One region of the Microbacterium sp. LWH3-1.2 genome, then DNA from elsewhere that is predicted to be linked to it. Evidence: predicted binding sites of a transcription regulator. Region 1 holds the regulator's gene; the other holds the start of a gene.

The links. Region 1 encodes HspR, which represses chaperone genes until heat shock. Its sites were predicted from a motif close to AAGTTGAGTCNNNNNGACTCAACTT; they were not measured.
Region 2: a site for HspR is predicted at 5,460-5,484, ahead of MRBLWH3_RS00690 (Hsp20/alpha crystallin family protein). Genes of this name have one in related genera too.

What each region holds. Positions count from the first base shown of each region.
Region 1 covers NZ_JBEGIK010000001.1:671,032-680,803, reverse strand. Annotated here, with positions in the region: gene MRBLWH3_RS03240 (cation:proton antiporter) at 1-999, shown strand, start outside; gene MRBLWH3_RS03235 (hypothetical protein) at 1,040-1,603, shown strand; gene dnaK (molecular chaperone DnaK) at 1,765-3,660, shown strand; gene MRBLWH3_RS03225 (nucleotide exchange factor GrpE) at 3,663-4,280, shown strand; gene MRBLWH3_RS03220 (DnaJ C-terminal domain-containing protein) at 4,296-5,294, shown strand; gene MRBLWH3_RS03215 (heat shock protein transcriptional repressor HspR) at 5,402-5,872, shown strand; gene MRBLWH3_RS03210 (MmcQ/YjbR family DNA-binding protein) at 5,891-6,307, shown strand; gene MRBLWH3_RS03205 (DUF2252 domain-containing protein) at 6,326-7,723, opposite strand; gene MRBLWH3_RS03200 (AI-2E family transporter) at 7,778-8,872, shown strand; gene MRBLWH3_RS03195 (DUF998 domain-containing protein) at 8,916-9,772, shown strand, end outside.
Region 2 covers NZ_JBEGIK010000001.1:140,779-150,550, reverse strand. Annotated here, with positions in the region: gene MRBLWH3_RS00725 (winged helix DNA-binding domain-containing protein) at 1-338, shown strand, start outside; gene MRBLWH3_RS00720 (alpha/beta fold hydrolase) at 350-1,081, opposite strand; gene MRBLWH3_RS00715 (histidine phosphatase family protein) at 1,309-2,055, shown strand; gene MRBLWH3_RS00710 (ADP-dependent NAD(P)H-hydrate dehydratase) at 2,039-2,878, shown strand; gene MRBLWH3_RS00705 (hypothetical protein) at 2,965-3,132, opposite strand; gene MRBLWH3_RS00700 (VOC family protein) at 3,236-3,607, shown strand; gene MRBLWH3_RS00695 (L-serine ammonia-lyase, iron-sulfur-dependent, subunit alpha) at 3,714-5,297, shown strand; gene MRBLWH3_RS00690 (Hsp20/alpha crystallin family protein) at 5,506-5,958, shown strand; gene MRBLWH3_RS00685 (thymidine kinase) at 6,019-6,603, opposite strand; gene MRBLWH3_RS00680 (ABC transporter ATP-binding protein) at 6,880-7,704, shown strand; gene MRBLWH3_RS00675 (ABC transporter permease) at 7,701-8,435, shown strand; gene MRBLWH3_RS00670 (MarR family winged helix-turn-helix transcriptional regulator) at 8,454-8,894, opposite strand; gene MRBLWH3_RS00665 (DUF2207 domain-containing protein) at 8,937-9,772, shown strand, end outside.

The sequences.
Region 1 (9,772 bases):
CTGCTGCTGCTGATGCTGGGGCTGGAGTACACGGCTGATGAGCTCTTCGGCAACCTCCGCCGCTCTCGCCGTGCCGGGGCGCTCGACGCGCTGCTGGGCGCGATCCCGGGTGCCCTGGTCGCGCTCATCCTCGGCTGGGGGCCGGTGGCCGCGCTCGCGATGGCGGGGATCACGTGGATCTCGTCGTCGGGCGTGATCGCGAGGATGCTGCACGATCTGGGGCGTCTGGCGAACCGGGAGACGCCCGTCGTGCTGTCGATCCTCGTCATAGAGGACCTGGCGATGGCGTTCTACCTGCCGATCCTCATGGCGGTGCTCATCGGTCTCGACGCCGGCGCGGCCGTGGTGACGGTCGTCGTCTCGCTTGCGGCGGTCATGCTCATCCTCTACGTCGCGCTGCGGCACGGGCACGCGGTCTCTCGCCTTGTGTGGTCCCGCAACGCGGAGGTGCTCCTGCTGTCTGTGCTCGGGCTCACGCTCATCGTGGCGGGCCTCGCCGCACAGGCCAACGTGTCGGCCGCAGTCGGCGCGTTCCTCGTGGGCATCGCGATCTCGGGACCCGTCGCGGCGCACGCGCATCGACTGCTGGCGCCGCTGCGCGACCTCTTCGCGTCGGTGTTCTTCCTGTTCTTCGGCTTGTCGACCGATCCGGCCGACATCGTCCGGTTTCTCCTGCCCGCCGCGGCACTCGCGATCGTGACGATGGCGACGAAGGTCCTCACCGGATACCTGGCGGCTCGTGCCGCGGGCATCGCAGAGGCCGGCCGATGGCGTGCGGGATTCGCGCTCACGCCCCGCGGGGAGTTCTCGATCGTGATCGCCGGGCTCGCCGTCGGTGCCGGAGTCGACAGGTCGCTCGCCATCTTCGCCACCGCATACGTGCTGATCACGATGATCGCCGGCCCGCTGCTGGCGCGACTGCCCGACACGAGCTGGTTCGAAGGGTGGGCGGGGCAGGTGCAGGCCGGCCGTCGGCGACGAGGGGTGAGCGCTGCCTGATGCCGCAGCATCCGTGTGCCGGCTGCTCTAGGGTGACCGCATGACCGACGAAGAGCACCCCGACGGCTCCCGTTCCCTCTCGCGCAAGCAGCAACGACGACTTGACGGGTTCGGCGGTCAGGAGGACGCCTTCGTCCGGTACTTCAAGGAGCGGGTGTACGCGACCTTCACGGGGCTCGCCATCGTGCTGGTGGTGTCCGCCGGCGAGCATGCCGAGCCCGATCACGCGTTCTTCGCCCTCGTGCTGGGTGTGATCGGAATCACCGCGGCGGGCTTCGTGTCGGACGTCGTCTCGCACCTCGCCGTGCACCGTCAGTTCCCGAGCGGCCCCGAGTTCGGCATGGAGCTCCGCATCGCGGGAGGGGCGCTCGGCACGCTGGTCACTCCGGGCATCATGCTCCTGCTGGCGTGGCTCGACATCCTCGATCTCGACACCGCCCTCACGGTCTGCACGATCGTCTACATCGTGACGCTCGCCGTCGTCGGCTGGGCCGCCGTGCGCCGCGCACACCTGGACTGGGGGCAGAAGGTGGTGGCACTCGGCATCCTTCTCGCACTCGGTCTGCTGGTGATCGGACTGCAAACCCTCGCCCACTCCATCTGAATCAAGTTGAGCCGACTCGTATCAACTTTGATTTGACGGATGCCGCACCTCGGGCGTATGGTTGAGCCATCGCGACTCAACCTCATGGTGGGCCGCGAGAAGACTTCCCTGTAACCGCGGGTGGCGGCATCCGTCTGCGCCCATATGAAGGAGAGAAACACATGGCACGTGCTGTTGGAATCGACCTCGGTACGACCAACTCGGTCGTGAGCGTCCTCGAGGGCGGCGAGCCCAAGGTCATCGCGAACGCCGAGGGCTTCCGCACGACCCCGTCGGTCGTCGCGTACACCAAGGACGGCGAGGTGCTCGTCGGCGAGACCGCCAAGCGCCAGGCCGTCACCAACGTCGACCGCACCGTCTCGTCAGTCAAGCGCCACATGGGCACCGACTGGGGCTTCGACGTCGACGGCAAGCACTGGACGCCGCAGGAGATCTCCGCACGCATCCTGCAGAAGCTCAAGCGCGACGCCGAGCAGTACCTGGGCGACACGGTGACGGATGCCGTCATCACGGTGCCCGCGTACTTCAACGACGCCGAGCGCCAGGCCACCAAGGAGGCGGGCGAGATCTCTGGCCTCAACGTGCTGCGCATCATCAACGAGCCCACCGCGGCCGCTCTCGCCTACGGCCTCGACAAGGGCAAGGAGGACGAGCTCATCCTCGTCTTCGACCTCGGTGGCGGTACCTTCGACGTCTCCCTCCTCGAGGTGGGCAAGGACGACGACTTCTCGACCATCCAGGTGCGCGCGACCGCCGGTGACAACCGCCTCGGCGGCGACGACTGGGACCAGCGCCTCGTCGACTACCTGATCAAGCAGTTCAAGGACACCACCGGCGTCGACGTCTCGGGCGACAAGATCGCTCTGCAGCGCCTCAAGGAGGCCGCCGAGCAGGCGAAGAAGGAGCTCTCCTCGTCGACGAGCACCTCGGTGAACCTGCCGTACCTGTCGCTGACCGACTCGGGCCCCGTGTCGCTGTCGGAGACGATCACGCGCGCGAAGTTCGAGGACCTCACCAAGGACCTCCTCGACCGCACCAAGAAGCCCTTCGAGGACGTCATCCGCGAGGCCGGCATCAAGGTCGGCGACATCGACCATGTCGTGCTCGTCGGCGGCTCGACCCGCATGCCCGCGGTGTCCGAGCTCGTCAAGCGCGAGACCGGCGGCCAGGAGCCCAACAAGGGCGTGAACCCGGACGAGGTCGTCGCCGTCGGTGCGGCCCTCCAGGCCGGCGTCCTCAAGGGCGAGCGCAAGGACGTCCTCCTCATCGACGTGACCCCCCTGAGCCTCGGCATCGAGACCAAGGGCGGCATCATGACGAAGCTCATCGAGCGCAACACCGCCATCCCGACCAAGCGTTCGGAGACCTTCACGACCGCAGACGACAACCAGCCGTCGGTCGCGATCCAGGTCTTCCAGGGCGAGCGCGAGTTCACCCGCGACAACAAGCCGCTCGGCACCTTCGAGCTGACCGGCATCGCGCCGGCTCCGCGCGGCATCCCGCAGATCGAGGTCACCTTCGACATCGACGCGAACGGCATCGTCCACGTGTCCGCGAAGGACAAGGGCACCGGCAAGGAGCAGTCGATGACGATCACCGGCGGCTCGTCGCTGCCGAAGGACGACATCGAGCGCATGGTGCGCGAGGCCGAGGAGCACGCCGCCGACGACAAGAAGCGTCGCGAGGCCGCCGAGGTCCGCAACCAGGCCGAGACGCTCTCGTACTCCATCGAGAAGCTCATCAAGGAGAACGAGGACAAGCTCCCCGAGGACGTCAAGACCGAGGTCCAGGCCGACGTCGACGCGCTCAAGACCGCTCTCGCGGGCGATGACGACGAGGCGGTGAAGACCGCGTTCGACAAGCTCAACCAGAGCCAGGGCAAGCTCGGTGAAGCGATCTACGCGTCGAGCCAGGCTTCGCAGGCGGCTCCGGATGCTGCCGCCGGCGCAGCGGGCGACGGTCAGGCTCCGACGGACTCCGACGAGGACGTCGTCGACGCCGAGGTCGTCGACGAAGAGGACGAGAGCCCCTCGGCAGGCTCAGGGGGGTCGAAGTAACCATGGCGAACAAGGACCACAACCCCGAACCGGTCGAAGAGCCGGGCGGCGGCGAAGAGGTCCGGCCTGAGGGCGAGGGGTCGGAGGCGAACGCCTCCGGCCCCGCGCCGCAGGACGGGCAGGACGACGAGCTCACGGTCGACGACATCCTCGGTGCCGCGCAGAACGCCGACGCCGCGGCCGAGGACGCCGTGCTCGCGGACCTCGAGTCGCAGCTGCTGAACGACCTCAAGCGTCTGCAGGCCGAGTACGCCAACTACCGCCGCCGCACCGAGGAGCAGCGCGAGGTCGAGATCGAGCGGGCGCAGGGCGCGGTCGCGAAGGGCATCCTTCCGGTGCTCGACGACCTCGACCGCGCCGAGAAGCACGGCGACCTCGAAGAGGGGTCGGCGTTCGCCGCGATCGCCGACAAGCTCCGCGGCGTCGCCGAGCGCATCGGGCTCACCACGTACGGCGCAGCCGGCGAGACGTTCGACCCGCAGCAGCACGAGGCGATCTTCCAGGTGCCGACGCCGGGCGCAACCGAACAGACGATCGTCGAGGTCGTCGAGATCGGCTACCGTCTCGGCTCGGTGGAGCTGCGTCCGGCCAAGGTCGTCGTCGCCGTTCCCGCCGAATAACCCGAAGGAGGCTCCATGGCCAGTCAGGACTGGTTCGACAAGGACTTCTATTCGGTGCTCGGCGTCTCGAAGGACGTCAGCGAGGCTGACCTCAAGAAGACGTATCGCAAGCTCGCGCGGAAGTACCACCCCGACTCCAACCAGGGTGACGCGGCCGCCGAGGCGAAGTTCAAGGAGGTCAGCGAGGCGTATGCGGTGCTCTCCGACGCGGAGCAGCGCAAGGAGTACGACCAGATCCGCGCGATGGGCTCGGGCGCCCGCTTCACCGCCGGCGGCCAGGGCGGAGCCGGGGGGTTCGAGGACGTCTTCTCGATGTTCAACCAGGGCCGCGGCGCGCGCTATCAGAGCGCCGAGGACTTCGACGACATCTTCGCGATGTTCAACCAGCAGCAGGGCGGCAGCGGGTTCGGCTCCGGGCGGTTCGGGCAGCCGAGCGGCGGCTACCGCGGCTTCGGCGGCCCGACGCGCGGTGCCGACGTCACGGCGCGCACGACGATCGACTTCGTCACGGCGACCCGGGGCGAGACCATCACGCTGCAGGGCGAGGACGGCAAGCCGTTCAAGGTGAAGATCCCCGCGGGCGTCGCGGACGGACAGAAGATCCGGCTGCGCGGCCGCGGGCGTCATTCGCCCGACGGCGGCGAGAACGGCGACATCGTCGTGCAGGTCACCGTGCGTCCGCACCCCGTGTTCACGCGGGACGGACTCAACCTGCGCGTCACCGTGCCGGTGACGTTCACCGAGGCTGCGCTCGGCGCCACCATCGAGGTGCCGACGCTCGGCGGCGATCCGGTGCGGCTGCGTGTCGCCCCGGGCACGCCGTCCGGGCGCGTGCTTCGCGTCAAGGGGCGCGGTGTCGAGACGGCGAAGGGCACCGGCGACCTCCTCGCCGAGGTGCAGGTGGCCGTGCCGTCGCACCTCGACGAGGCCGCGCGTGAGGCGCTCGAGCGCTTCCAGAGCCTCGAGCCGAAGGAGAACCCGCGCGCCGACCTGATGGCCAAGGCGCAGGGCTGAGATGCTTGCCGAGAACAGGAGATCCGGCGAGAACAGGACGATCCCGCGCGAAGCGTCCTGTCCTGGCGAGATCTCCTGTTCTCGCGAGCGATGAGGAGGTGACGAGAATGACCGAGGACGACATCGACGAGGATGCCCCGATCTTCGCGATCGCCGTCGCCGCCGAGCTGTCGGGCATGCACCCGCAGACGCTCCGCCAGTACGACCGGCTCGGGCTGGTGGTGCCCGCCCGCACCCAGGGCGGTTCCCGCCGTTATTCGCTGCGGCACGTGGAGCAGCTCCGCGAGGTCGCCCGCATGTCGTCGGACGGCATCGGCCTCCCCGCGATCGTGCGCATCCTGGAGCTCGAGAACCGCGTGCAGGAGCTCCACGGCCGCGTCCGCGACCTCGAGGACCGCATGCGCGTCGAGCTCGAGAAGCGCCCGGGCGCGCGCGTGTTCGCGGCCGGCTCCACAGGGTCGGTCGTGACGCTTCGGCACGGCACGCGGGTCCGCCGCGCAACCGAGGTCGTCGTGTGGCGTCCGCGCGCACCGATCGAGCAGCAGAGCGAGCTTCCCGGGCAGACTCCGGACGCCTGAATCACGGACGACGGGAACATGGCGACCCTCGACGACGTCCGCGCCATCGCGCTCGGGTTCCCCGGCGTGATCGAACGCGCCGACGGGCACCGCGGCGGCGCGGGCTGGCGGACGCCCGCCGGCGCGTTCGTGTGGCAGCGCGGCCCGAGCGGCCGCGACCTCGATCAGCTCGCCGCGCTCGGGCGCGAATGGCCGCCCGGGGACGTCGTGGGCGTGCGCACCGACGGCGCGCAGGTCAAGGCGGCGCTGATCGAGACCTACCCCGACGCGTTCTTCACGATCCCGCACTTCGACGGGTACCCCGCGGTGCTGGTGCGCCTCGACGGCATCGGTCTCGAACACCTGCGCGAGGTCATCACGGACGCGTGGCTGCTGCGAGTCACCACGCGCGTCGCGAACGAGTGGCTCGCCGCTCACCCGCCGGCAACCGGATAGCGCTCAGCGCCCCGCGCCTCACCCCGCCGCGTCGACCCCGCGGTGCGTGCGGAACAGCTCCCAGTCGGCGCGGGAGAGGTCGGCGTACGCGTACGACCACTCCAGGATCGCCTCGCCCGCGACCTTGCCGCCGCCGACGTAGCCGGCGACGACCGATCCGGTCGGCGACTGGCCGTGCGCGCGGGCGAGCGTCGCGGCGCACGCGTCGGCGTACCAGAGGAAGGCCGAGTCGTCCAGCTCGTCCATGTCGAACCCGCCCTTCTTGTCGCGGAACTGGCGCACGTAGAAGTCGCGCTGCGCGCCGTAGGTCGTGCGGCGCACGAAGCCCAGGAAAGGGTCGGACACCGACTGGAGGATCCGCTGCATGCCGACCACGCGTCCGCCGTCGCCGTACTGGTCGATGAAGCGCGTCACGACCTCCGGCTGCTCGGCCTTGCCGTACTCGATCAGCACGCTCTTGCCCGCTTCCTTGCCCTGGAGCAGCAGCACGCCGTCGTCGCCGTCCTGCATCGAGATCACGAAGCACCGCGTCCCGACGCTGCCCACCCCGACGACACGGAGGGCGATGTCCGACATGCGGTACTTCTGAAGCAGCGCCCGGATGTCGATGTTGGCCGACTGCACGTACTGGTCGAAGACGCCGAGGACCCGCTCCTCGGACTGGGCGTCGATGTGGGTCATGGTCGGCGGCGCCTCGATGAAGACCGCTCGGCCCTCGCCGTCGACCTGCGTCATCTTCTTCGCCGCGCGCGCGCCGGTGCGCTTCTCCGCCTCCTTGACCGCGGAGTCGATGGCGGCGCGCGTGTCGTCGTCGACGGCCCGTTCGGCGGCCAGCGCGTCGAAGCGGTCGTAATAGCGCTTGAGGGGGCTGCGCTTGGCGCCCGTGCCGATCGCGCGTGCGTAGACACGCACCGCGTCCAGCGCCGCCTCACGCACCACCGAATCAGCGCGCCCCGTCGACTGGCCGGCGATGACGATGCTCGTGACCAGCCGCTTGACGTCCCACTCCCACGGCGCCCACGCGGCCTCGTCGAAGTCGTTGAGGTCGAACACGAGGGTCCGCTGGGGCGAGGCGTACAGTCCGAAGTTCGACACGTGAGCGTCGCCGCAGGACCCCGCGCTGACACCGCTCGACGGCGAGCGGGACAGGTCGGCGGCCATCAGGGCGGCCGTGCCGCGATAGAACGCGAACGCGCTCGCCGCCATGCGCTCGGTGCGCAGCGGCACGAGCTCGGGGACGCGGTCCTCATCCTGCGCGTCGAGGATCCCCATGGGATCGCGGTCGTTCGTCGGCAGTTCGGCGAGCGATTCGCGGGGATTGCGCTCGCGGGCCGCGCGGCCCTCGGCGACGTGGTCGGCGTAGGACGGCAGTGGGGCCCACGTGCGGCCGATGGGCGAGGCGTCGATCGTAGACATGGGCCCAGTGTGGCACTGTGCGGCGTCGACCCGGAAGGGCGGTACCCTGACGCCGTGACTCGCGCCGCGCAGCCCGCCCCACCCCCTCCGATCTCGCCGAGCCTGCGCGTGCTGCTGGTGCTCGCCACGACCGTGGTGGTGCTCGCGGGCGTGTACTTCGCGCGGAGCCTGATCGGCCCGCTCGCGCTCGCCATCGTCCTCGTCGTGATCTGCGAGCCGGTCTCCAGGCCGCTCGAGCGGCGCGGCTGGCCCCGCTGGACCGGCACGACCGCGGTCATCGTGCTCGCGTACCTCGTGCTCGTGGTGATGGGCCTGCTCCTGTGGGTCGCCGGCGTGCAGTTCGCTGGCCTCGTCTCCGACTACCTCGACCAGCTGCGCGGCAGCCTCGACGACTTCCTCGCGTGGCTCCAGTCCGTCGGGCTGGATCAGCAGGCGACGGATGCTGCGGCCTCGGTCCTCGACCCGAAGGCGCTGGCGGGGCTCGTCGGCAGCATCGGCGGCACCGTGATCGGAGTGGTCACGGCCCTCTTCTTCGTCGTCTCGTACATCATCTTCACGGCGGCCGACGCCGCGCGGTACCGCGATGCGGAGCGGGTCTTCGGCGCCGGTCGCCGCCCGGTCCTCGCCCGCATCGGGCGCCTCAACACGGGGGTTCGTCGCTACTACGTCGTGAACGCGTCGTTCGGCGCGATCGTCGCGATCATCGACGGGCTGGCGCTCTGGGCCCTGGGCGTGCCGGCACCCATCGTGTGGGCGGTGCTCGCGTTCGTCACGAACTTCATCCCGAACATCGGGTTCGTGCTGGGCCTCATACCGCCGGCGGTGCTCGCTCTCGTCGTCGGCGGATGGCCGCTGTTCCTCGGGGTCATCGCGATCTACTGCGTCGTCAACGTCGTTCTCCAGGTGCTCGTGCAGCCGAAGTTCGTCAGCGACGCGGTCGACCTGAGCCTCACGCTCAGCTTCTTCTCGGTCGTGTTCTGGACCTTCGTCATCGGCCCACTCGGCGCGATCCTGTCGATCCCTCTGACATTGTTCGTGCGGGCGCTGGTGCTCGAAGGCGATCCTGGCTCACTATGGCTGCGATGGCTTTCGGGGGATCGCACGGCCACGCCGGCGGCCGCCGCCCGCGGATCCCTCGCCGACTCCTGATCCACACCTTCGCCCGCACCATCCCAGTCTCCCGGAGCCCCCGATGACCCAGACCTCGCTCGATCGACCCACCCCCGAGCAGCCTTCCTCGCCCCGCAACACCGCGGGCAGGTTCGATGCCTCGAGCGAGCGCTCTCTGGAGTCGCTGGCCCTCGGCGTCGGCGCGATCTCCTTCGTGCTCGTCGCGCTGGTGTCGCTGGTCGTGTTCCAGTTCCAGGCGGCGCCGATCTCGGGCCCGGGATCGGTCGGCCAGTTCGCGGCGATCGCATCGGGCGCCGTGGCGTTCCTCGCGGTGGTCGCGGGCCGGATCATCGTGCACCGCCACGACGGCGGCGACCGCCTTCGCGTGCTGGACTACATCGACGTCGCGGCGCTCGCCTTCGCGCATGGCGTGATCGCGTTGCTCGGCTGGACGCTGCTCGCCGTGATCCTCGAGCAGGCCTTCATCGGCGCCACGGTCTTCGCGCTCCCCGTGCTCATTCTCGCGGGTGCCACCGCCGCGATGAGCGGCTACATCGCCTTCTACTCGGCCACGCACATGGACCTTCAGCTGCTGGCGGTCGTGCTGGCGGTCTTCCTGGTGTTCGGAGTCCTCGCCAGCATGCTGACCGCAAGCGACCCCGACTGGTGGAAGGACAACCTGAGCGCCCTCGGCATGTCGTCCAACGTGTCCGCCTTCGCGTTCAACATCACGATCATCGCCGCCGGCTTCCTCGTGACGACGCTCGCCCGCTACTCCACGCAGGGCATCCCGACGGCGAACCCCAAGGGGGTCGGTCGCGTGCGCGTGACGCTGATCGTGCTCGGCGTCTTCCTCGGGATGGTCGGCGTGTTCCCCGTCGACAGGTTCTTCGCGCTGCACACGGGCGTCGCGTCCGGCATGGTCGCGGCATTCGGCGT
Region 2 (9,772 bases), 530 kb from region 1:
GGCCCGCAGCATCCGTCTCGCCGAAAGGCCACCTGTTGCAGGTGCTCGACGAGATGTATCGCGGCTATCAGGACTCGCGCTGGGCGCTCGATGCCGACGGACTGCTGTCGCGGGGGCGCGAGAGCGCGATCGGAATGGCGCTCGTCGACGGGCAGGTGGTCGCGGGGATGAAGCGGACGCTCACGACGCGGGTGGCGACCTTCGAGATCCGCCCGCTGCGGCGTCTCGCTCCTGATGAAGAAGACGCGATCCAGGATGCTGCCGCCCGCTGCGCCCGCTACCTCGAACTCGAGCCGCGCCTGGTATGGCAAGAGCCGCCGGGCGTCGGCCGAGCGTGAGGCGGGAGGGGTCAGCTGATCGATGCCGCCGCGGCACGGATCGCCTCGAGCGTCGCGTCCGGCTGCGACACCATCGAGACGTGCGATGCATCGACCTCGGTGATGGTGGCTCCGGCACGCCGGGCCATGCGGCGCTGTGTGTCGATCGGGATGACGCGGTCCTCGGTGCCGAGGACCGCCCAGCTCGGAATCGTCTTCCATGCGGGCGCGGCCGAGGGCGTCACGTTCGCGACGAAGGATGCCGGACGCTGGGTCGCGACGATGGTCCACCGGTCGGCTTCCGGCAGGTCCTGCGCGAACGCGTCGTGCACCGTCTGCGGCTTGAGGAAGGCCTCGGCGGCTCCCTCCGGCGCGCCCGGGTAGCCGGCGACGTCGAGCACCGTGGTCGGATCCGCGACCGCGAGGGCGGAGCCCGATCCCTCGAGGATCCCGACGACGGTCTCGCCTTCGTCGGGGATGAAGGCATCGACGTACACCAGCGCCTTCACGTCGCCCCCGTGTGCGCCGGCGTTCGTGATCACCGCACCTCCGTAGGAGTGACCGACGAGCACGACGGGTCCACTCGTCCGCTGCGCGAGGAACGACGCGATGTAGGCCGCGTCGGCGGTCAGCCCGCGCAGCTCGTTCGGCGGGGCGAGGACCGTGTACCCCTCCGCCTGGAGAGGAACGCTCACGGCGTTCCAGCTGGATGCGTCGGCCCACGCGCCGTGCACGAGGACGATGGTCGGCTTGCTGTCTGACATTCGACTTCCCATCTGTGGCGCCGCCCCCCGGCGGCTGCGGATGAACAAAGTCGCGTCGTGTGCTGTCCTGGACGCGCTGTCCGACACCTTAGGGCCGCGCACGGCGCCGGCGCCAGCGTTGTCCGGATGGCGGGGTGCTGAACGCTCGACGATGGTCGCGCGCGACGCGACAGACGCCGCCTGTCAATGGGTATCTGCCGCCGGGCTGACGTGCCTAGCCTGGGGCGATGGCAGTGAGAGAGCTGTGGCTCGTCCGGCACGGTGAGAGCACCGGGAACATCGCGGCGACGCGCGCCGAGATCGAAGGTCTCGACGTGATCCCGCTCGACGTGCGGGATGCTGATGTCCCTCTTTCCGGGACCGGTCAGCAGCAGGCGGCCGCGCTCGGCGCGTGGCTCGCCGGCCACCGTGACGACATCGACCTGTATTGGGTGTCGCCCTACGCCCGAGCCCGGGAGACGCTCGCTATCGCGCTGGGCGACGGAGCGGCCGGCCCTCATGACGGAGCAGCCGGCCTGCGGGTCTTCGTCGACGAGCGGCTGCGCGACCGCGAGCTCGGCATCCTGGATCTGCTCACGAGGCAGGGAGTCGCGCGTCGTCACCCCGAGGAATTCTCGCGCCGCCGCCACCTCGGCAAGTTCTACCATCGGCCACCCGGGGGCGAGTCCTGGGCGGACGTCGCCCTGCGACTCCGGTCGTTCCTGCGCGAGGCGCTGGACAGCGGTCCCGACACGGCGATGCTGGTCGTGCACGATGCGGTGGTCATGCTGTTGCTATACATCCTGCTTCCGCTGCGGGAGGACGAGCTCCTCAGCTTCGCTGACGATCACACCGTCTTGAACGCCTCGATCACCCACCTGGTCCGGGCCGATGCCGGCTGGGAGCTCGCCGCGTTCTCGGATGTCGCGCACCTCCAGCGCGAGGGCGCCGATGTCACCGCTCACCCCGGGGATCCCGATGTCCAGCCGCGCTGAGCCCGTCACCGATGCGCTCCTGCGGGAGTGGGGCCTGCCCGGGCCGGGCGACTCGAAGAAGTCCCGCGGCGACGTCGTGGTCGTCGGCGGATCGCGCACCTCACCCGGAGCGGTGCTCCTCGCGGGGGAGTCGGCGCTGCGGGTCGGTGCCGGACGCGTAGCGCTCGCGGTGCCCCAGTCGATCGACGCGCAGGTGGGTATCGGGCTTCCGGAAGCCGGCATCCTGGCGCTCCCGGACGGTGCCGACGCGCCGCTGGACGGAGAGCTGGGCGAGAGGGTCGCCGCGGCCGATGCGGTGCTGATCGGGCCCGGCTTCAGCGACGCCGACGAGACGCGGGCGACGCTGCGCACCGTCGCGGCGACAGGACCTCGCCTGGTCGTGCTCGACGCCTTCGCGCTCGGAGTGCTTCCCGAGATCGATCGCGGCAGCCTTCCCGACGACCTCCTCCTGAACCCCAACAAGGACGAGGCGAAGATCCTGCTCGGCCGCGAGTTCGCCGACGACGTGGCCGACGTCTGCGAGATCGCCGCGGCCTTCGACGCGGTCGTGAACTGCTACGGCGTGGTGGCCTGCCCGGACGGGCGCGCATGGCGGCTCGACGACGGCGACGGCGGGCTGGGCACGTCCGGCAGCGGCGATGTGCTCGCCGGCGCCATCGCAGGGTTCGCCGCACGCGGCGTGGATCCGGCTCGTGCCGCGGTGTGGGGATCCTGGGCGCATGCTCGCGCGGGGGTCCGCCTCGGGGAGCGGATCGGACTCGGGTACCTCGCGCGAGATCTCGCGCGCGAACTGACTCCGGCCATCCATAGCCTCAGCGGATAACCAATGCTCCGCTCGACCGTGGGGACCGCTCGACCACAGCGCCACTCATTCCCCGTGGGGACGCACCGCGGAGGACAGGGGGCGCGCTACCTGCGCTGCTCGAAGGCCCCCGCGGTGACCGGAATGGCGACCGCGGCGACGATGCAGAGCAGGCCGGCGACGAACACCAGGGCCGGAAGGATCGGTGACGCGAACGACAAGCCCAGGATCACCATTCCGCCGATGAGCAGGATCAGATAGAGCACGAACAGCATCGCCAACCTCCAGGATCGCCTGCCTCATTGATACCCCAACCCCGGTGCGGCGGGAAGAGCGCCATCACTGGCACACCGCCGAGGCGAGGGCGAGAATGACGCCATGAGACTTGTGCAGGTGGCCCAGCACGCCGACGACCTCGAGCGTGCCGCCGGCTTCTACGCCGCTCTCCTCGGCACCGACGCGACGGCGATCTTCGATCCGCCGGGTCTGCTCTTCTTCGACCTCGACGGGGTCCGGCTGCTGCTCGACCGCAACGCCCCGACGGCGCTGCTGTACCTGCACGTCGACGATGTGGTGGCAGCTCTCGGGCGGATCGGTGAACTGGCCGAGGTCGTCTCGCCGCCGCACGTGATCTTCACCCACGACGACGACACCCTCGGACCGGCCGGCCACCGCGAGTGGCAGGCGTTCGTCAAGGACTCCGAGGGCAACACCGTGGGCCTCGTCTCGTTCCGGCCCGTCGCCGCCTGACGGCGCCACGCTGCACCATGGATGCGCCGATGAAGAGGCATCCTGCTCATATCGAGTCGATAACAGGCGTCAGACTGCGCGCCCCGATCGGGTTAGCCTGGTCGCGATGAGCGCCTACGTCTCGGCATTCGAGCTGTTCTCCATCGGCGTAGGACCCTCGAGCTCCCACACGGTCGGCCCCATGCGGGCCGCCTACGATTTCGTCGTCCGTCTCCGCGAGACCGGCGTGCTGCCGCGCGTCGGCCGCGTCACCTGCACGCTGTACGGCTCGCTGGGCGCGACAGGCATCGGTCACGGCACGCCCGACGCCGTCGTCGCGGGTCTGCAGGGTCTCGAGCCGGAGTCGGTGGATCCGGATGCTGTGCGCTCGGCGTGGACAGACTGGCCCGACGGGCGCGCGCTCGAGTTGGCCGGTACGCACCCGGTGCCGTTCGAACGCGGCGACGTCGTTTTCGCCCCCCGCACGCACCTGCCCGCCCACCCGAACGCGATGAGGCTCGAGGCATGGGCCTCACCGGGCGACGGCCCCGCGCGTTCCCTCTCCACGCCCGGGATCCGGCGGACAGGCTTGACGGCGCCGGTCGAGCCGGTGAGCGGGACGGATGCCGGAATCGTCGTCCGCGAGACCTACTACTCCGTCGGCGGCGGCTTCATCCGCCGCGACGGCGAGGTGGCGCAGGTGCGCCCGCACGCGTTCCCCCTGGACTTCTCGAGCGCCGAGGAGCTGCTCGCGGTGTGCGACGAGCGGGGCATCACCATCGCCGAGGCCGCGCGTATGAACGAGGAGTCCCTGCGTCGCGACGAGGACATCGCGGAGGGCCTCGACATGATCTGGGACGCGATGGCCGCGTGCGTCGAGGCAGGTCTCCAGTCCGTGGGTGTGCTCCCTGGAATGCTGGGCGTAAAGCGCCGAGCCTCATCCATCCGCGAGCAGCTCGAGGCGGCCGAGGCCGACGGTCGGCGAGAGCTCCCGGGGGAGTGGCTGGGCGCATTCGCGCTCGCGGTGAACGAGGAGAACGCCGCGGCCGGGCGCGTGGTGACCGCGCCGACGAACGGTGCCGCCGGCATCGTGCCAGCCGTCGCGATGTACTGGTGGCGCTTTCTCGCCGACTCCGGCCTCGGAGCCGGCAATGCGGTGACGCCGTACGGCGAGCTGGTCGGCAGCGCCCTGCTCGGCTACCACGGGCATGCGGCGACCTCCGAACAGGCCGCAGGCTGGGATGACGAGCAGGTCGCAGAGGCCAATCGTCGCAGAGGCATCCGCCGGTTCCTTCTCACCGCCACGGCGCTGGGCTCGCTGTTCAAGGCCAACGCCTCGATCTCGGGTGCCGAAGGGGGCTGCCAGGCGGAGGTCGGGTCGGCGTGCGCGATGGCCGCGGGCGGTCTCACCGCGGTGATGGGTGGCACGAACCGGCAGATCGAGAACGCTGCGGAGATCGCCATGGAGCACCATCTGGGTCTCACCTGCGACCCCGTCGGCGGCCTCGTGCAGATCCCGTGCATCGAGCGCAACGCGATCGCCGCGTCGACCGCGGTCACGGCTGCGCGCCTCGCCCTGCGCGGCGACGGCTCGCACTATGTCTCGCTCGACGCGGTGGTCGAGACCATGCGCCAGACCGGCGTCGACATGTCGCACAAGTACAAGGAGACGAGCGAGGGCGGTCTCGCCGTGAACGTCATCGAGTGTTGAGCCGAGCCGGCCGCCTGCGCACGAAAGATGGCGGCGGTGGCCGCGTGGGGTGACCTGAGCGGCGCCGGCTGCCGGGGGAGGGGGGCCGATCCCGGGCCGCGTTCGTTCACGGCGAACGCCGAACCACTTAGCACTCCGCACCCGAGAGTGCTAATCTGAGCATAGTTGAGCCGATACGACTCAACCTCAGAAACGAGAGGAGATAACCATGGCCACTTACGACCCGTTCCGGGACCTCGACCGCCTTGCGGCCGGTCTCTTCGACGCGCGCCGCGGCCCGCGCCGCATGCCGATGGACCTGTACCGCGACGGCGATCACTACGTCCTGACGGCCGACCTTCCGGGCATCGACCCGGGCTCGGTCGACATCGACGTCGACGGACAGCTGCTCACCATCCGCGCGGAGCGCACGCTGACGAGCGGCGACGACGTCAAGTGGATCACACGCGAGCGAGAGGCGGCGAGCTTCCTGCGCCAGCTCAACCTGGGCCAGGGCGTCGACACCGAGCGCATCTCGGCGAGCTACAACAACGGCGTGCTGAGCGTGACGATCCCGGTCAGCGAGAGGGCGAAGCCGCGCAAGATCGAGGTCATGTCCGAGGGTGGCGCGCCCACGATCACGGCACACGAGTCCGACGCCCCGCAGCCGATCGAGCAGTAGGGCCATTCCAGAACACGGATGCCTCCCGCCGACCGAGCGGCGAGGCATCCGTTCTGTCGTCTACGGTCGAGCGGTTCCGGTGAAGTGCCTGCGGCAGCGGGCCTGGTAGGACTCGATCCCCCCGACGTGCGCGGGCGTCGGCACACCGGCATCGCCGGCGGGAACCCCGGCGATGCGCTGGTGGAACGCGGCGTCCTCCCCGCAAACCGCGCACACCGCGGTGAGCTTCAGTACATCCTCCGCCATCGCCATCAGCTCCGGCAGCGGCTCGAACGGCCGGCCGTCGAACGTGATGCACAGCCCCGACACCACCACGGTCACCCCGCCGGCGACCAGCTCGTCGACGGCGGGGACGAGGTCGGTGCCGAAGAACTGAGCCTCGTCTATGGCGACGAGGTCGAGGCCGCGGCCTCGAACCCCGGTGACGAGGGAGGCGACGTCGGGCACGGACCGCGACGGCACGCTCAGCCCCGAGTGCGAGCTCACGAGCCCCTCGCCCCGGCGATCGTCGAGGGCGTGGCTCACCACCTCGACCTCGAGCCCGGCGATGCGCGCGCGGCGGACGCGGCGCAGCAGCTCCTCCGACTTTCCGGCGAACATCGGGCCGGCGACGACCTGCAGCCTTGCCTGCGTGCGCGTGTGCATGGCGTCAGACTACGTCCGCCGAGGATCGAACGACTCGACCCTGGAGCGTCAGCAAGGATGCCGGCCGGCCGTCGCCGTGCCCGGCCGCCGGACCCGCTTCCCGTACACCGCGAAGGACGTCGCGCCCGGCCTCGGGCTCGGTCACCATCGACGGTGTCACCCATGACGGACGTCTCCGCGAGATCCACGACGAGGTGGGCCTCGCCGAGGACGTCTGACACCGCACCACCGCGCGGCTCGTTGACGGCGCGGAGGAGGGAGAGCACTATTCGACTCGTGACGAACGAAGCAGGGGCGGATGCGGTGAGCCTGCGCGGTCTGCACGTCCGGCGCGGGAGGACCGCGGTGTTCACCGGGCTCGATCTCGACATCCCGCGCGGGCAGGTGACCGGGCTGCTCGGCCCCTCGGGATGCGGCAAGACCACCCTGATGCGCGCGATCGTGGGCGTGCAGAAGGTGGCGGGTGGCGACGTGACGGTGCTCGGCGAACCCGCGGGCTCGCGCGCACTGCGCAAGCGGGTGGCGTACGACACTCAGGCCGCGTCGGTCTACGGAGACCTCACGATCCAGCAGAACCTGCGCTACTTCGCACGGCTGGTCGACGCGCCCCGGACCGACGTCGATCGTGTCATCGAGCAGGTGGGCCTGGCCGACCAGCGCGACCAGACGATCGACTCGCTCTCCGGCGGACAGGAGAGCCGCGTCTCGCTCGCCGTCGCCATGCTGGGCGTTCCCGAGCTGCTCGTGCTCGACGAGCCCACCGTCGGCCTCGACCCACTGCTGCGCGCGGAGCTGTGGGAGGTCTTCCGCGGCCTCGCCGACGCCGGGGCGACGCTGATCGTCTCGAGCCACGTCATGGACGAAGCGCTCCGCTGCGACCGCCTCGTGCTCATGCGCGCGGGCCGCATCATCGCCGACACGACACCCGGCGGCCTCTTCGCCGACACCGGGACGACGGATCCGGATGCTGCGTTCCTCACGCTCATCGAGCGCGACGCGCCGTCTCGGGCGGAGGTCGAGGCGCAGCATCCGCTCACCCGCCGCGAAGCGCGAGAACAGTCCGAGCACGTGGAGCACCCGCACCGCGGGAGCGCGTCGTGAACGGGCTGCTGACCCTCGCGACGGCGGGCCGCGTGTTGCGGCAGCTCAGCCACGACCCGCGTTCCATCGCGCTCATGCTCGTCGCACCGAGCCTGCTGGTCGGCCTGTTCGCGTGGCTGTTCAGCGATCAGGAGGGGGTCTTCGACCAGTTCGGCGGACCGATCCTCGCGCTGTTCCCGTTCATCGTGATGTTCCTGATCACTTCCATCACGACGCTTCGCGAGCGCCGGTCCGGAACGCTCGAGCGGCTCATGACGACGCCGATCGCGAAGGCGGACTTCATCCTCGGGTACGGGTTCGCCTTCGGGCTCATGGCGACCCTGCAAGCCGTCATCACGGTGACGTTCGCCGTGTGGGTGTGCGGGCTGGAGGTCGACGGGCCGCTGTGGCAACTCGGGCTGGTGGCCGTGGTCGATGCGATCCTCGGCACCGCGCTGGGCCTTCTCGCGAGCGCCTTCGCGCGGACAGAGTTCCAGGCGGTGCAGTTCATGCCGCTGATCGTGTTCCCGCAGATCATCCTGGGCGGCCTCTTCATGCCCCGGGAGGACATGCCCGAGGCGCTGTACCAGATCTCGAAGATCCTCCCGCTGAGTTACGCCATCGACACGATCAACGCGGTGACGGACGGCGACCAGGGCTGGGAGGTCTTCGGGCCGCTGCTCATCGTGGTCGCGTTCGCGGTGGGCGCGCTGATCCTCGCGTCGCTCACCCTGCGCCGCCGCACGCCGTAGCCGCGACCGGGAGTGAAATCAGCAGCTGGGCTGCTTCTTTCGGAGCTTGGCGGTGAGGTCGCGAAGCTGTGAGAGCTCGTCGTCCGACAGGAGCGACATGCGCTCGGCGATGGCCTTGCCGTGGGCACTGGCGATGCGGCGGAACAGCGACGCCCCGGCATCCGTCGCGCGCACGAGCGCGCCGCGCCCGTCGTCGGGGTCGGCGCACTTGGTGAGCAGATCGCGCGCGACCATGCGGTCGACGAGGCGCGAGACGCTCGGCTGGCTGATCAGCATGTTCGCCGTCACGTCGCGCAGGCGCGCCGTGAGGTCGTCGGCGCGGGTCACCGTGAGGAGCACGTCGTACTCGGCCTGGCTCAGCGTCTCGTCGTCGAAGTCGTCGTTGATATCGCCGAACACCTCGTGCTGCGCGCGGAACAGACTCTCCCACGCGTCGATGGCGAGACGGCGATCGGTCATAGCGTCCAGATTAGAGCCTTGTGCCGACCCTAGGCTGGCCCCATGGGGTCTTCTGCAGTCGCGTCGTCGCGCACGCGTCGTCTCGGAGTCGTGGGTGCGGTGCTCGCCGTGCTGGGAGCCTTGGCGTTCACCGGCCTCGACCCTGCCCCCGCGCACGCGGGAGTCGACGACTTCTCGTTCGAGAGTCTCGACGTCGACTACCAGCTCGGCCGTGCCGACGACGGCACGAGCACCCTGACGGTCGTCGAGACGTTCGTCGCGATCTTCCCCGATTTCGACCAGAACCGCGGCATGCGGCGCATCATCCCCGACAGCTACCAGGGCGCGCCTCTGCACCCCGATCTCGTCTCGATCACCGACGAGACCGGCGCACCCCGCGCCGAGGAGACCGAGTCCGAGGACGGCTTCTACATCATGACGTCGCGCGCCGACGACTACGTCCACGGCCGCCAGACGTACGTCTTCACCTACACGCTCGAGAACGTCACACGGTACTTCGCCGACACCGGCGCCGACGAGTTCTACTGGGACATCAACGGCGTCGCCTGGCCGCAGCGGTTCGGTCGCATCACCGCGCGGGTGAGCATGCCCGATGACCTCACCGACGCGAGCACCGGCGCGCAGTCCTGCTACGTCGGCTACCAGGGCTCGACCCAGACCTGCCCGATCGGCGACGTCGACGGCGCGGTCGTGGCGTCGACGCTCGACGTCCAGCCGTACCAGACGATGACGATCGCGATCGGGTTCGAACCCGACACGTTCGTCCAGTTCGATCCGGGCTTCCTGGCGTCACCGTGGGGCTGGCTGCAAAGCGGCGTGGCGGTGCTCGGACTCGGCACAGCGGTCGTGCTCGCGGCCGTCGCGCGCCGGCGCCACCT